Regions from separate parts of the Exiguobacterium sp. S22-S28 genome, predicted to be linked through region 4. Evidence: riboswitches for the same ligand, from Rfam matches in the RefSeq annotation. Region 4 holds a riboswitch; each other region holds the start of a gene.

Region 1 (3,317 bases), on a different contig from region 4:
AATACCGTCGTCAATGCTGCACCAATCGCTAATCCTTTTTTCATCATCCATCTCTCCCTTATCTGTTCTATGTTTTTTTAGTGTCTCCGAATTTTTCGTGCCAACAGATTGCCTGTTGTCTGTAAGCCTTGCACTAGAATAACGAGGATCCCGACCGTGATGATCATGACCGTCGTATCAAACCGTTGGTAGCCATAGGTAATCGCTAAGTCACCGAGTCCGCCGCCGCCAATCGCCCCGGCCATCGCTGATGCCCCGATCAAGCCAATCGTCGCGATCGTCAAGTTCAGAACAAGCGAGCTGAGTGCTTCCGGCAACAAGAAACGGAAAATCGTCTGCAACGGTGTCGCGCCCATCGCTTCCGCCGCTTCCAGGACGCCCGTACTGACTTCGAGCAACGAACTTTCAATCAATCGGGCAATGTACGGTGCCGCATAAAACACCAGCGGCACGATGGCTGCCTTCGTGCCGATCGACGACCCGACGAGCAACCGTGTCAGCGGAATGATTGCGACGAGCAGGATAATAAACGGGACGGACCGGAAAATATTGACGGTGCTGCTTAAGACGTTAAAGAACGGCACTTGTTCGAGCAACGCCCCTTTACGTGTGACAACAAGCAGAATCCCGAGCGGTAAACCAATCAACGTCGAGAAGAGTAACGACAATCCGACCATCGTCAGCGTCTGCAGGAACGCGGTCCAAATGTCTGTGTAATTAACCAACATCCGCGAGCACCTCCTCGACGACGACATCCGACTGATGGATATAGTGAAGTGCCCGGTTAATTTCCGGTGTGTCACCAATCAGTTCAACGAGCAGACTACCGAATGGAATATTTTGCAGTTCCGTGATGCTGCCGTGCAGAATGTTGAGATCAACATCAAACCGTTTCGCGACTTGTGATAAAAGCGGTTGTCCGGTGCCTGCCCCAAGGAAATTGATTTTATAAATATGATGCCCGGCACCACGCTGATCGATGACTTGTTGAACCGACGCCGGAATCTCATCCTGCATGACGGAACGGACGAAATTTTTCGCTGTCCCCGTCTGCGGATTCGAAAAGACGTCAAACACGGTACCCGACTCAATCAGCTTACCGGCCTCGATGACGGCGACCCGGTCACAAATCTCACGGATGACACCCATCTCATGGGTAATCAGTAAAATCGTGATGCCGTATTCCTGATTAATCTGTTTCAACAGACGTAATATATGTTGTGTCGTCTGCGGATCAAGGGCGGATGTCGCTTCGTCACATAACAGGACGGACGGCTGAGTGGCAAGGGCCCGGGCAATCCCGACACGTTGCTTCTGTCCGCCGGATAACTGATCCGGATAATGATCGGCTTTGTCTGCCAAGTCGACAAAATCCAGCAGTTCGGTGACACGCCGGTGGACTTCCTCTTTTTTGACGCCTTTTAAGACAAGAGGTTTGGCAATATTCGCAAAAACCGTATTGGAATCCAACAGATTGAAGTGCTGAAAAATCATCCCGATGTGTTGTTTTGCTTCCCGCAATTGTTTCGCCGAGAGTGTCGTCAAATCTTGTCCATCGACCGTTACACTGCCGGATGTCGGACGTTCGAGCAGGTTAACACACCGTAATAAAGAACTTTTTCCGGCTCCGCTGAAACCGATGACGCCGAAGATTTCGCCTTTTCGGATTTCAAGATTCACTCCGTTTAAAGCCGCAATCGATTGCTCGTTTGTCTGATAGATTTTTTTTACATTTTTGAATGTAATCACCATTTCTCCCCCTTTAAAAATACAAAAAGGCCTCTTCTTAAGAAACAAGAAGAGACCTGGATCCGCACAATGGCAGAATCCACTCGACTCATCTCTCAGACAATTGTCTGATGGAATTGGCACAGTGCTCATAATGAGTCTGTTGCCGAGGTTTCGTAGGGCCAGTCCCTCCACCTCTCTGGATAAGTGTTGCGGTATGAAATTCATATGTGTGTTGTTGCTGTTCGAACTTATGTCGTAAAACTAATTTTTACATTACAGAAAGATCTTTTAAAGGTCAACCATATTTTCAAAAATAAACCATATGACCCATATCGATTGATTTCCCGGGTTGGGCTTCATCATAGAAGAGTTCCGGTCGCCGGTCAAGGAGCATTTGACAATCCTTTTCTAGCAGTGCTATCATCTTCTCAATGATTAATCCGACAATTCCTATATGTTATATCAAGAGTGGACGAGAGACCTGGCTCTAGGACTCCACGGCAACCTGCGATTTGCAAGGTGCTCCGACCAGCAAAGCGGCTGCTTTGGATGATACACACGAGAAACTCGTTTGCGTCCAAAGCCAAATGGGTTTTTTTATTTTGAAATGGAGGACGAGATGATGAGTATGGTTTATCCTGTTTTACCTGGCGCCGACGATTTTTTCTTTGACCGTGGATCCGTCGGCATTTTGCTCTGTCACGGCTTCAACGCAACCCCGCAAAGTGTTCGGGCTGTAGGAGAACGCTTTGCCGAACGCGGTTTCTCCGTCTATGCGCCGCGCCTGCACGGTCACGGCACGGATTTGCGTGACTTTGAGGCGGCGACGGCAGAGGACTGGAAACAAAGTGTCCGTGACGGCTATGAACAATTGACCCGTCGGTGCGAATCCATCTTCATTGTCGGACAGTCAATGGGCGCGACACTTGCCCTTGCTCTTGTTGCAGAAGGTCTGCCGGTTGCAGGAATCATCACGATCAATGCTGCCTTATCTGTCCCCGCCTATGAAGCATTATCGTTCACCGAATGCACGGTCTATCTGCCGGAAAGTCCACCCGACATTAAACGATCGGCTTTCGAAATCGTCTATGAATATGTCCCGTCTGTTTGTGCGTCTGAGCTGTTACGACTGATTGGCGAGACGATTCCCGTACTTCCTGACATTCAAATTCCGACGCTTATTTTATATTCTGCTGAAGATCATGTCGTTCCACCGACCTGTTCGGATTACCTGCACCGGACAATTGGTTCCGATGACAAACGAAGTTATTGTCTGCTCGATTCCTATCACGTGGCGACGCTCGATCACGATCAAGAGACGATCGTCCGTGAAACAGCACAATTTGTCAATCAGTTTAGCCGGCTGACGCAGACCGGTTAAAAAAAGCGAGCAATTCCCGGGTCTCATTGCCGGAAATTGCTCGCTTTTTCTATCGTGTCCTGTTAGTTCTGTTGTTGTTTTTTCCATTCCTGTAACGGTTGCGGTTTCCCCGGAACTTGATGACAGTGGCGGCAACGTGGTTCATATGACTCAGACGCTCCGACAAGAATAATGGGGTCATTGTAGTTTGCCGGTTTCCCGTCAA
Region 2 (3,317 bases), on a different contig from region 4:
TATAACAGGGGTTCAACCAGATGACATCCACACCGAGCGACGCGATGTAATCCAACTTTTCAATTACACCCCGTAAATCGCCCATTCCGTCTCCGTTCGAGTCCTTAAAACTGCGCCAGTACACTTGATAGACAACGGCTTCTTTCCACCAGGCTCGATTCATCCCATCATCTCCTTTATGTATTCAATCGTCTTCTCATCCAGTGTATCAAAAACACGAAAGGCATCGGTTCTTTTTACCAATTATAAGCAATTCTTAAAAAACACTTTTCTTTTTTCTGAAAATTCGTTATCCTTGACGACAATACCTAACAAGGAGGAACACAGATGAAACATTTCGCCCCATCGATTGCGATTGATCGGCTGCCCGCTCCGGTCTTTGCTGAACTCGCTCAGCGGATTGGTGCCGTCAAAGCAGCCGGTCACGACGTCATCACGCTTGGTCAAGGAACGCCGGACCAAACTACGCCCGTACATATTTTGGACGCCTTAAAAGAGGCCATCGGCGACGCCGCTAATCTGCAATATCCTCCGTTTCGCGGACATGATTTTCTCAAACAGGCCGTCGCCGATTTTTATCAGTCCGAATTCGGTGTGACGATTGATCCTGCTTCTGAGGTCGCCATTTTGCTCGGCAGTAAAGCCGGTATCGTCGCCTTGCCGCAAACGATCGTCAATCCGGGTGAAGGTGTCATTGTTCCCGATCCCGGTTACCCCGACTACCTGTCTGGCGCAGCATTAGCAGGTGCTTACCCGATCACGCTACCTCTCCTTGCGGAAAATGCTTTTTTACCTGACTACACATTGCTCGATCCGACGGATGTCGAACGAGCCCGGATGTTGTTCCTCAACTACCCAAGCAATCCGACCGGCGCGACGGCGACAGCGGAAGCCTTTGAACAGACGGTCGCTTTCGCTGACGCAAACGACATTTGTGTCGTTCATGACCTGGCGTACGGCGGCATTAGTTTTGATGGTCCGACCCGAAGTTTCCTCCAGACCGAAGGGGCGAAAGACGTCGGAATCGAACTGTTTTCGTTATCGAAACGCTTCAACATGTCCGGCTTCCGCATCGCCTTTGCAATCGGAAATCCATCCGTCATCTCGAGTATCGAAACGTACCAGGAACACTTATACGTCAGTGCCTTCACACCGATCCAACATGCGGCGACTGTTGCTCTCTCAAGCGACCAGACGTGTGTCCGTGAGCTGAGTGCACTGTACGAAGCCCGTCGTGATGCCTTGTTCGGCAAATTACAGGACATCGGATGGGACGGACCGATCCCTGGTGGTTCGTTCTTCGTCTGGTTGCCGGTCCCGTCCGGCTTTACGTCACAAAGCTTTACCGACCACTTGCTGGATGAAGCACATGTCGCTGTCACACCGGGACATTTCTTTGGTGAATATGGTGAAGGCTATGTCCGGATCAGTTTGATTGCCGACGTCGATCGATTGGTGGAGGCCGCCGAACGGATCGGTCAGCTCAATCTGTTTCAGCAAGCCGTTGCGGAATAATTCTGAAAAAACATTTGACAGGTGGGAATGATTTCCGTTACAGTAAGTCCCAACAGCATATCTACTTATCGCGAGCGACCGAGGGATTAGGCCCAACGACGTCCGGCAACCACCTTTTAGGAACGGTGCCACATCCTACAGAATGTTTTCATTCTGAGAGATAAGTTACGAATTCTTACATTTCGTCGCTTTTTTCTGGTTGCTCTTAACTGGAAAAAGGCGATTTTTTTGTATAGGGAGGAAACAACAGATGATTGAATTTAAAGGCATCACCAAACGGTTCGTACGTGACCGGACACCGATTTTCGCCCTGCGCGACGTCAACTTAACGATTCATCAAGGAGAAATTTTTGGCATCATCGGTGAATCCGGTGCCGGAAAAAGTACATTGCTGCGCTTGATCAACGGACTTGAAACACCGACCCAAGGAACGGTCAAAGTATCTGGTGTCAAACTGTCCGATCTATCCAAAGGCAGTCTAAGAGAATTGCGTCTGAAGATCGGAATGATCTTTCAACATTTTCAATTGATTCAATCGCGGAACGTTTCCGACAACATTGCGTTCGCCTTAAAAGCAGCCGGCGTCAAACGCAGTGATTTCCCAAGCCGGATCAAAGAACTCGTCGCTTTGGTCGGACTGGAAGGATTTGAGACGAATTTCCCGAGCCAACTCAGCGGCGGCCAAAAACAACGGGTCGGGATTGCCCGCGCCCTTGCGAATAATCCGAGTGTCCTGTTATGTGACGAAGCAACATCAGCGCTCGATCCGGTCACGACCCTGCAAATTCTGGAATTGCTGAAAGACTTAAATAAACGACTCGGCTTGACGATCATTCTGATCACCCACGAAATCGATGTCGTCAAACAAATTTGCCACCGCGTTGCTGTCATGTCACAAGGCGAAGTCGTCGAAGTCGCGAGTACATACAACATATTCAGTCAGCCGACCCATGACGTCACGAAACATTACGTCGATACAGCACTGCAAATCGAGTTGCCGGAACGGATTTTGCGAACGACACCTGGAAAAATCATTCGTCTCCAATTCACGGGAGAAAAGACCGGCGAGAGTACGCTGTCAGAAGCGATCAAACAATTTGATATCTCGGTCAGCATCCTGCACGGCAAGGTCGATTATATTCAAGACGTCGCCTTTGGGGTGTTGATCGTCAGCCTGACCGGTCCAACGCTTCACGTCAACCGGTCTCTGACTTGGCTGGAGGAGCAACTCCATACGCTTGAGGTGATTCAGGATGTGGCTTGATCGAATTCAAACGATGTTACCGGAGCTAGCAAAAGCCTTAGGCGAAACGGCCTTAATGGTCGGAATTTCCCTCGGCTTTGCCCTCGTCGTCGGGATTCCGCTGGGAATTCTTTTATTCATCACCGACCGTGGATTGTTTTTCCAAAACGTCTTCGTTCGCAGTATCTTGGACTTTTTCGTCAATATCGTTCGTTCGTTACCGTTCATCATCTTGCTCGTCGCGCTGATTCCACTGACGCAATTGTTGCTCGACAATACGATCGGCCCGACGGCCGCTTCTGTCAGCTTAAGTGTTGCCGCTATTCCGTTCCTCGCCCGACTTGTCGAGACCTCACTACGTGAGATCCCACCGGGCTTGATCGAAGCCGCTGAGGCGTGCGGCGCAACACCATTTCGTATCATCATCAGCGCCCTGTTACCCGAAGCTCTTCCCGGGATCATTCAAGCGGTGACATTGACGACAATCAGCTTGATCGGCTTTTCTGCCATGGCCGGTATCGTCGGCGGCGGTGGTGTCGGCGACCTCGCCATCCGCTTC
Region 3 (3,317 bases), on a different contig from region 4:
TCCCAGCCAGTTTCGACGTGTAGCCGGACAGGAAGTGATACATGGCTTGCTCTTTTGTTAATTTACTGATGGGAGGTAACACACCGTACGCATCAGCCGTCAAGAAAACGATCGTTTTCGGATGACCGGCACGTGACGGGATGGCAATGTTATCGATGGCTGTGATCGGATAAGCCGCACGCGTATTTTCAGTCAGCGACGTATCATCATAGTCCGGAGTCCGGGTGTCATCGAGGACAACGTTCTCAAGAACGGTTCCGAAGCGGATCGCGTCAAAGATTTGTGGTTCTTTTTCGCGCGACAAGTTCACCGTCTTCGCATAGCAGCCGCCTTCGATATTGAAGACACCGTCATGAGACCAGCCGTGCTCATCGTCACCGATCAATTGACGGCTGTCGTCAGCTGACAGGGTGGTCTTACCAGTCCCTGATAGACCAAAGAATAAGGCAACATCACCGTCGTGTCCAACGTTTGCGGAGCAGTGCATCGATAATACTTCTTGTTGCGGCAACAGGTAGTTCATGACGGAGAAAATTGATTTTTTAATTTCCCCAGCATACTCCGTCCCACCAATCAAAACGATCCGGTGTTCAAATGACATCGCGATGAATGTTTCTGAGTTGGTTCCATCGACCGTAGGATCGGCTTTAAAATGTGGTGCGTAGACGACCGTAAATGGTTCAAAGGCCGCTACCTTAGGATATTCACGTAAAAACAACTGCTTCGCAAACAAATTATGCCAAGCATATTCGGTCACAACGCGCACTGGAAGGGTGAAATGTGTATCGGCACCAGCAGCAGCTTCTGTATAGTAGAGTTGATCCGCTTCGTTCATGTAACGAAGAACTTTCTGTAACAGCTGTTCGAATTTATCCGATTCCATCGGTTGATTGACGTGACCCCAATCGATGTGCATCTCACATGAGTCATCGCGGACGATGAACTTGTCTTTCGGTGAACGACCTGTAAATTTCCCCGTTTCTACAGACAAAGCACCATTTTCTGCAAGAACTCCTTCGTTGTTGCGAATCGCATGTTCGACTAGTTCGGCAACGGATAGTTGCTTGAACACATGCTCCTTCTTGAGTAGTTCTTCGATATTCAGGACCGTCATCGGCATCCTGACCCCACCTTTCCCCTACGTTGGTTTTGGCTCCATCAATAGTATGACACATTCATTATATATGACATACTAAAGATAGGGCAATCATTTTCATGCGCTGATTTCTATTTATCTGGAAACGCTTTCAGCATTAACAGTTTAACATCTCTTTCGAAATTTTTCGACTAGAAATTAAAACGTTGCTTGACAGAGTGGGCACAAGTTTATATCATGTAATTCGTAACGGATACTCTTATTCTGAGCAGGTGGAGGGAACAAGGCCCGAAGAAACCCGGCAACCGTCTTATATTAATTTCATCATTAATGTAGGAAAAGGTGCTCTCCTGAAGCGAAGTAAACACTTCGAACGATAAGAGGGTAAAGGAAGAACGCACAACCTTTCCCTGACCATTTTTGGACATGGAAAGGTTTTTTTCATTTTACCGTCCCACTCAACTAGGGGAAATGAGTACACCGTCAAATTCTTTTTTGGGAGGGTCAAACATGACAAACCTTAATCGCCGACTATTTACGTCGGAATCAGTAACTGAAGGTCACCCGGATAAAATCTGTGACCAGATTTCGGATTCAATTTTGGATGCGATTCTTGCAGCGGATCCAAACGCACGTGTTGCGGCAGAAACTTCTGTCACGACAGGACTTGTTTTAGTCGCAGGAGAAATTACGACATCGACTTACGTGGATATCCCGAAAGTCGTTCGTGAGACCATTCGCGAAATCGGCTATACACGCGCTAAATACGGTTTCGATGCAGACACATGTGCTGTATTGACTTCAATCGATGAGCAGTCAGCAGACATCGCTCTTGGTGTCGACCAGGCGCTTGAAGCACGCGAAGGAAACATGTCAGATGAAGAAATCGATGCAATCGGAGCAGGAGACCAAGGTCTGATGTTCGGTTACGCAACGAAAGAAACACCTGAACTGATGCCACTTCCGATTTCACTTTCACACAAACTGGCACGTCGTCTTGCAGAAGTCCGCAAGACAGGACAACTCGATTACCTCCGTCCGGATGGTAAAACGCAAGTTACGGTTGAATACAACGAGAACAACGAGCCTGTTCGCGTCGATACAATCGTCATCTCGACACAACATGCAGAAGAAGTAACGCTTGAGCAAATTCAAGCGGATCTGAAAGAACACGTCATCGCTCCGGTCATCCCGACGGAATACATTGACGCTGAAACAAAATTCTTCATCAACCCGACTGGTCGTTTCGTCATCGGCGGACCACAAGGTGATGCTGGATTAACAGGTCGTAAAATCATCGTTGATACGTACGGCGGTTACGCACGCCACGGCGGTGGTGCATTCTCTGGTAAAGATCCAACCAAAGTCGACCGTTCTGCTGCCTATGCAGCACGTTACGTCGCGAAAAACCTCGTCGCATCTGGTCTTGCGGAAAAAGCAGAAGTTCAACTTGCTTACGCAATCGGTGTTGCGCACCCGGTTTCAATCGCTGTCGATACGTTCGGAACAGGTAAGCTTCCAGAAGCACAACTCGTCGAATTGATCGCAGAAAACTTTGATCTTCGTCCAGCAGGCATCATCAAGATGCTTGATCTCCGCCGTCCGATTTACCGTCAGACAGCAGCATATGGTCACTTCGGTCGTACAGACATCGAATTGCCATGGGAGCAAACAGATAAAGCCGCTGCACTTGAAGAGCAGGCAAAACGTTTCGCATAATCCAAAGTTCAGGAACTCCTTTTTGAAGGAAGTTTCTGAACTTTTTTTGTTTCTCCGGAACTTTGCAGGGATACGACTGAAATTTCTAGAAAAGGGTAAAAGAACATGAGTCTGTAAAAGGAAAAGGGGGATTTCGGTATGGAGATACGCGAAGCAGTTCCTGCTGATGCAGCACGTATTCATGATATAGCGCTCACATCTTGGATGGATACGTACGAGGAGATCTATTCAGAGCGCTCGAAAGCCCATTTCGTCCAAGAAGCGTATCCACAGGAAGAAGTGGTTCGGGCGATTCGAACGGCTGAAGAAGCCCGTGGAGAATACTTTAACGTAGGACTGATTGAAGGGGAAATCGTGGGATTTATTCATGCAATCGATGTGGAAGGAACGTGGGAAATCGTCCGCTTGTATGTCCTGCCGAAATACCAACAGAACGGAATCGGGCGGCGACTGATTCGGGAACTCGAGCGCCAAGGTGCTTCTCCAATCGAAGTGTACGTCG
Region 4 (3,317 bases):
GTTGCCGGTTTGATTGATGATGTTCCAACCGTTGCGGAACTGTTTAACCGGATGATGGATGACGCCTTCGGACGGATTGAACGGATGTATCGGACACTTCAATAGCGTCAGTGCAGAAGAAGCAGACCTCATGGGTGAGCTTCTTTTTTTTGATTTCAGGACATTTGTCCTTTTCAAAGTCGGGCGTAATGCGGTCTACTCATAATTGGAGAAAAAGGAGGATGAAGATGCAAGGAATCGTGTTTGCCTTATTCAGTGGATTGTTTATTGCCTTGCAAGGCATTTTTAATGCCCGCCTGGGTGACGCGGTCGGTCCGTGGTTATCCGTGACCATCGTTCACTTTGTCGGTTTGATGGGTTGCTTGTTGATTTATGGGTTTGTCCGTGACCGGAAAATCGGCGGTTTTCGAAAGTTGCCGTTGATTTATGCCAGCGGCGGATTGCTCGGCGTGTTAGTCGTCGTTACGGAACTAACGTCGATTCAACTGCTTGGAATGACGTGGGCGATGTCGTTGTTACTCGTCGCACAGATTCTATGTGCTTTTGTCATTGATTTGAACGGCTGGTTCGGTGTCATCAAAAAAAGCAGCAACCGGGGGCAATGGGTCGGTGTCGGATTGATGTTGACCGGCGTTTTGATCTTTTCGCTCGCCTGAAGTGAATCAAAGGAGGAAACCAAATGGGATTAGGAATGTTTTGTGCCGTTGTTGCCGGGATGATGATCAGTTTACAAACCGTGCTGAATGCGCGGATGAGTCATGCCTTCGGTGCATGGGCGACGACGACGTTAGTCTTTCTTGTCGGATTGCTCGGCTCGTTGCTTGCCTTACTCTTCTTTCGCGGAGGAACGCTCTCGGCAATCCGCGAAGTTGAACCGTTGTATTTGTTTGGCGGGTTAGTCGGCGTCGGGGTTGTTTTTTGTGTCATGCGGGGGATTCAACTGCTGGGTCCTTCGATTGCAATTTCGGTCGTCTTGATTTCGCAACTGAGTTTTGCGTTATGCGTCGATGTCTTCGGTTGGTTTGGTCTGCCGCAGGTCGATTTATCGCTTGGACAGATAGCCGGTCTCGCCGTGATGCTGACCGGGATTTTTGTTTTAAAACGGTATCAAGTCGTCGATGAGGCGGAACAAGCAGAGGACGTCAAAGCGATTTCCTGAGTGGACGACAAAAGGTTCGTCACGTTGGACCGCGAGATCTCGGCTGGAAAAATCAAAGAAGGGATTGTCCATCGGTCTGAGATGGCAATCCCTTTTTGCATTTTGTTTAGACTGTTACTTCTTCTTTCCAGGCGACGTCGATAAAAGCATCGCGACCGGACGCTTTCCGGTCTTTTTTGTAGTGCGCCGGATTTTTTTTGTGGAAGTCCTGATGATACTCTTCCGCCGGATAAAAGGCATGCGCCGGTTCAATCCGTGTGACGATTGGTTGTTTGAATCGGTTCGTTGCTGCTAACGCGTCACGCGACGCAATCGCTGCGAGACGTTGTTCTTCCGTATGATAAAAAATTGCCGGTGCATACTGTGTGCCGCGGTCCTGGAATTGTCCGCCGGCATCGGTCGGATCCGTCTGCGGCCAGTACAGTTCGAGTAACCGTTCGTACGAAAACAGTGCCGGATCAAATGTAATCTCGACGACTTCGGAATGCCCGGTCGTTCCTGTTTTGACCTGCTCATATGTCGGGTTGTCGACATGTCCTCCTGTATAACCGGACACGATACTGTGAATACCCGGTAGTTCCTCAAATGGTGTCACCATGCACCAGAAACATCCTCCTGCAAATGTTGCTTTTTCCATGTCATCTCTCCCTTTCCCTTGGTTCCTTGAACCGTAATGCTCTCATTTCTGACATCGAGAAAACGAAAACGACTCCTTTGCTTGGTTGCAAAAGGAGTCGCCGCTTTTTATCAACCAAAGCTTTCGCTTTGCTGGTCGTAGCACCTTGCTGTACGCAGGTTGCTGGGACGTCATCGATCCAGATCTCTCGGTCCACTCTTGATAAGTGTTATATGAAGTTGATGTAAGTTCGTTATCGTTGGGATGATAATACCATTCACAAAAGTGGAAAGTCAATCCTTATGTTTGTAAGGCGCGGAGAACCGTGGCCCCTAACGTTTTGGCTCCGATCAGCAAGGCCTGCTCGTCGATTTCATACTTTGGGTGATGTTGCGGATAAATCGTTCGACCGTCCGTCTTCGCAGAACCGGTGAAGAAGTAACTGCCCGGGACCTGCTCAAGATAATAGGCGAAATCGTCGGCAGCCATCATCGGTTTGACTTCACGGACGTGTCCTTCCGGTAAAAAGCCGGCCGCTTCCTGAATGAGCTTCGTTTCATTCGGATGATTCCAAAGCGACGGATAACCGGTCGTGAAATCGATGGAATACGTAGCGCCAATTCCGGCACACGTCGTCCGGGCGACCAGATCCACCTGCTGGCGCAACTGATGCCGGAGTTGTTCATTAAACGTCCGGATTTCTCCGACAATCCGCGCTTCGCCGGTTACGATGTTCGGAGCTGTTCCGGCGTGAAACGAACCGATGGCGACAATCGCCGGTTCAAACGGATCGACCCGTCGACTGACGAGGTGCTGAAGATTACAGACGAGCTGTGCGCCGGCGACGAGTGCATCCTGCGTCCGGTGGGGGGCTTGGGCATGACCACCTTGACCGTGGACGACGATTTCAAATTCATCGATGGCACATAACGTATGTCCGCTGTGGTAACCGATCGTCCCAACCGGAAGATCGTTTTCAAGGTGGGTACCAAAAATCGCATCCACTCCTTCGAGGCAGCCATCTTCGATCATTTGAATGGCACCACCCGGAAACACTTCTTCACCGTGTTGATGAATGAAGAGGATCGTGCCCTCGAGTTCTTCCTGCAACGGTTGAAAGGCAGCTGCGAGTCCGAGGACGATTGCCGTGTGTCCATCATGTCCACAGGCATGCATCACACCGGGACGGATTGAGCGAAACGACAGTTCGGTTTCTTCCTGAAGCGGTAATGCATCAAAATCGGCACGGACGGCAATCGTTTTTCCGGGACACGCCCCTTGTAATGTCGCGACGATACCGTTACCCCCGACATTTTTTTGATACGGGATACCGAGTGCTTCATAGTATTCGATGATTTTGGCCGGTGTCCGGACTTCTTGAAACGACAATTCCGGGTGGCGGTGAAAATCGCGGCGCAAACGAATCATCTCGGCTTCTTGTTGTGCGAGATGGGTAAACAGGGTTTCTAACATCAAAATCATCCTTTACGGTATGTCTTTAGGAAAAACGGGTACAGGTAGAGGTAATCAAATCAGAGGAGG

Evidence for each region. Region 4 has a riboswitch for S-adenosylmethionine ahead of msrA (peptide-methionine (S)-S-oxide reductase MsrA). Riboswitches for the same ligand answer to the same signal wherever they lie in the genome.
Region 1: linked by a shared signal. The riboswitch ahead of ACHA8N_RS16140 (methionine ABC transporter ATP-binding protein) and the one ahead of msrA (peptide-methionine (S)-S-oxide reductase MsrA) in region 4 are both predicted to bind S-adenosylmethionine.
Region 2: linked by a shared signal. The riboswitch ahead of ACHA8N_RS14205 (methionine ABC transporter ATP-binding protein) and the one ahead of msrA (peptide-methionine (S)-S-oxide reductase MsrA) in region 4 are both predicted to bind S-adenosylmethionine.
Region 3: linked by a shared signal. The riboswitch ahead of metK (methionine adenosyltransferase) and the one ahead of msrA (peptide-methionine (S)-S-oxide reductase MsrA) in region 4 are both predicted to bind S-adenosylmethionine.

What each region holds. Positions count from the first base shown of each region.
Region 1 is NZ_JBHFFC010000033.1:91,401-94,717, forward strand. It holds gene ACHA8N_RS16130 (MetQ/NlpA family ABC transporter substrate-binding protein) at 1-44, opposite strand, end outside; gene ACHA8N_RS16135 (methionine ABC transporter permease) at 78-728, opposite strand; gene ACHA8N_RS16140 (methionine ABC transporter ATP-binding protein) at 718-1,749, opposite strand; SAM riboswitch class I at 1,835-1,938, opposite strand; SAM riboswitch class I at 2,188-2,290, shown strand; gene ACHA8N_RS16145 (alpha/beta hydrolase) at 2,354-3,112, shown strand; gene ACHA8N_RS16150 (thymidine kinase) at 3,175-3,317, opposite strand, start outside.
Region 2 is NZ_JBHFFC010000030.1:262,628-265,944, forward strand. It holds gene ACHA8N_RS14195 (alpha-glucosidase) at 1-163, opposite strand, end outside; gene ACHA8N_RS14200 (aminotransferase class I/II-fold pyridoxal phosphate-dependent enzyme) at 328-1,515, shown strand; SAM riboswitch class I at 1,578-1,682, shown strand; gene ACHA8N_RS14205 (methionine ABC transporter ATP-binding protein) at 1,766-2,779, shown strand; gene ACHA8N_RS14210 (methionine ABC transporter permease) at 2,769-3,317, shown strand, end outside.
Region 3 is NZ_JBHFFC010000030.1:951-4,267, reverse strand. It holds gene pckA (phosphoenolpyruvate carboxykinase (ATP)) at 1-1,120, opposite strand, end outside; SAM riboswitch class I at 1,353-1,479, shown strand; gene metK (methionine adenosyltransferase) at 1,607-2,815, shown strand; gene ACHA8N_RS12905 (GNAT family N-acetyltransferase) at 2,954-3,317, shown strand, end outside.
Region 4 is NZ_JBHFFC010000014.1:37,888-41,204, reverse strand. It holds gene ACHA8N_RS03475 (NAD(P)H-dependent flavin oxidoreductase) at 1-105, shown strand, start outside; gene ACHA8N_RS03470 (DMT family transporter) at 228-656, shown strand; gene ACHA8N_RS03465 (DMT family transporter) at 680-1,159, shown strand; gene msrA (peptide-methionine (S)-S-oxide reductase MsrA) at 1,266-1,796, opposite strand; SAM riboswitch class I at 1,901-2,004, opposite strand; gene ACHA8N_RS03455 (M20 metallopeptidase family protein) at 2,076-3,248, opposite strand.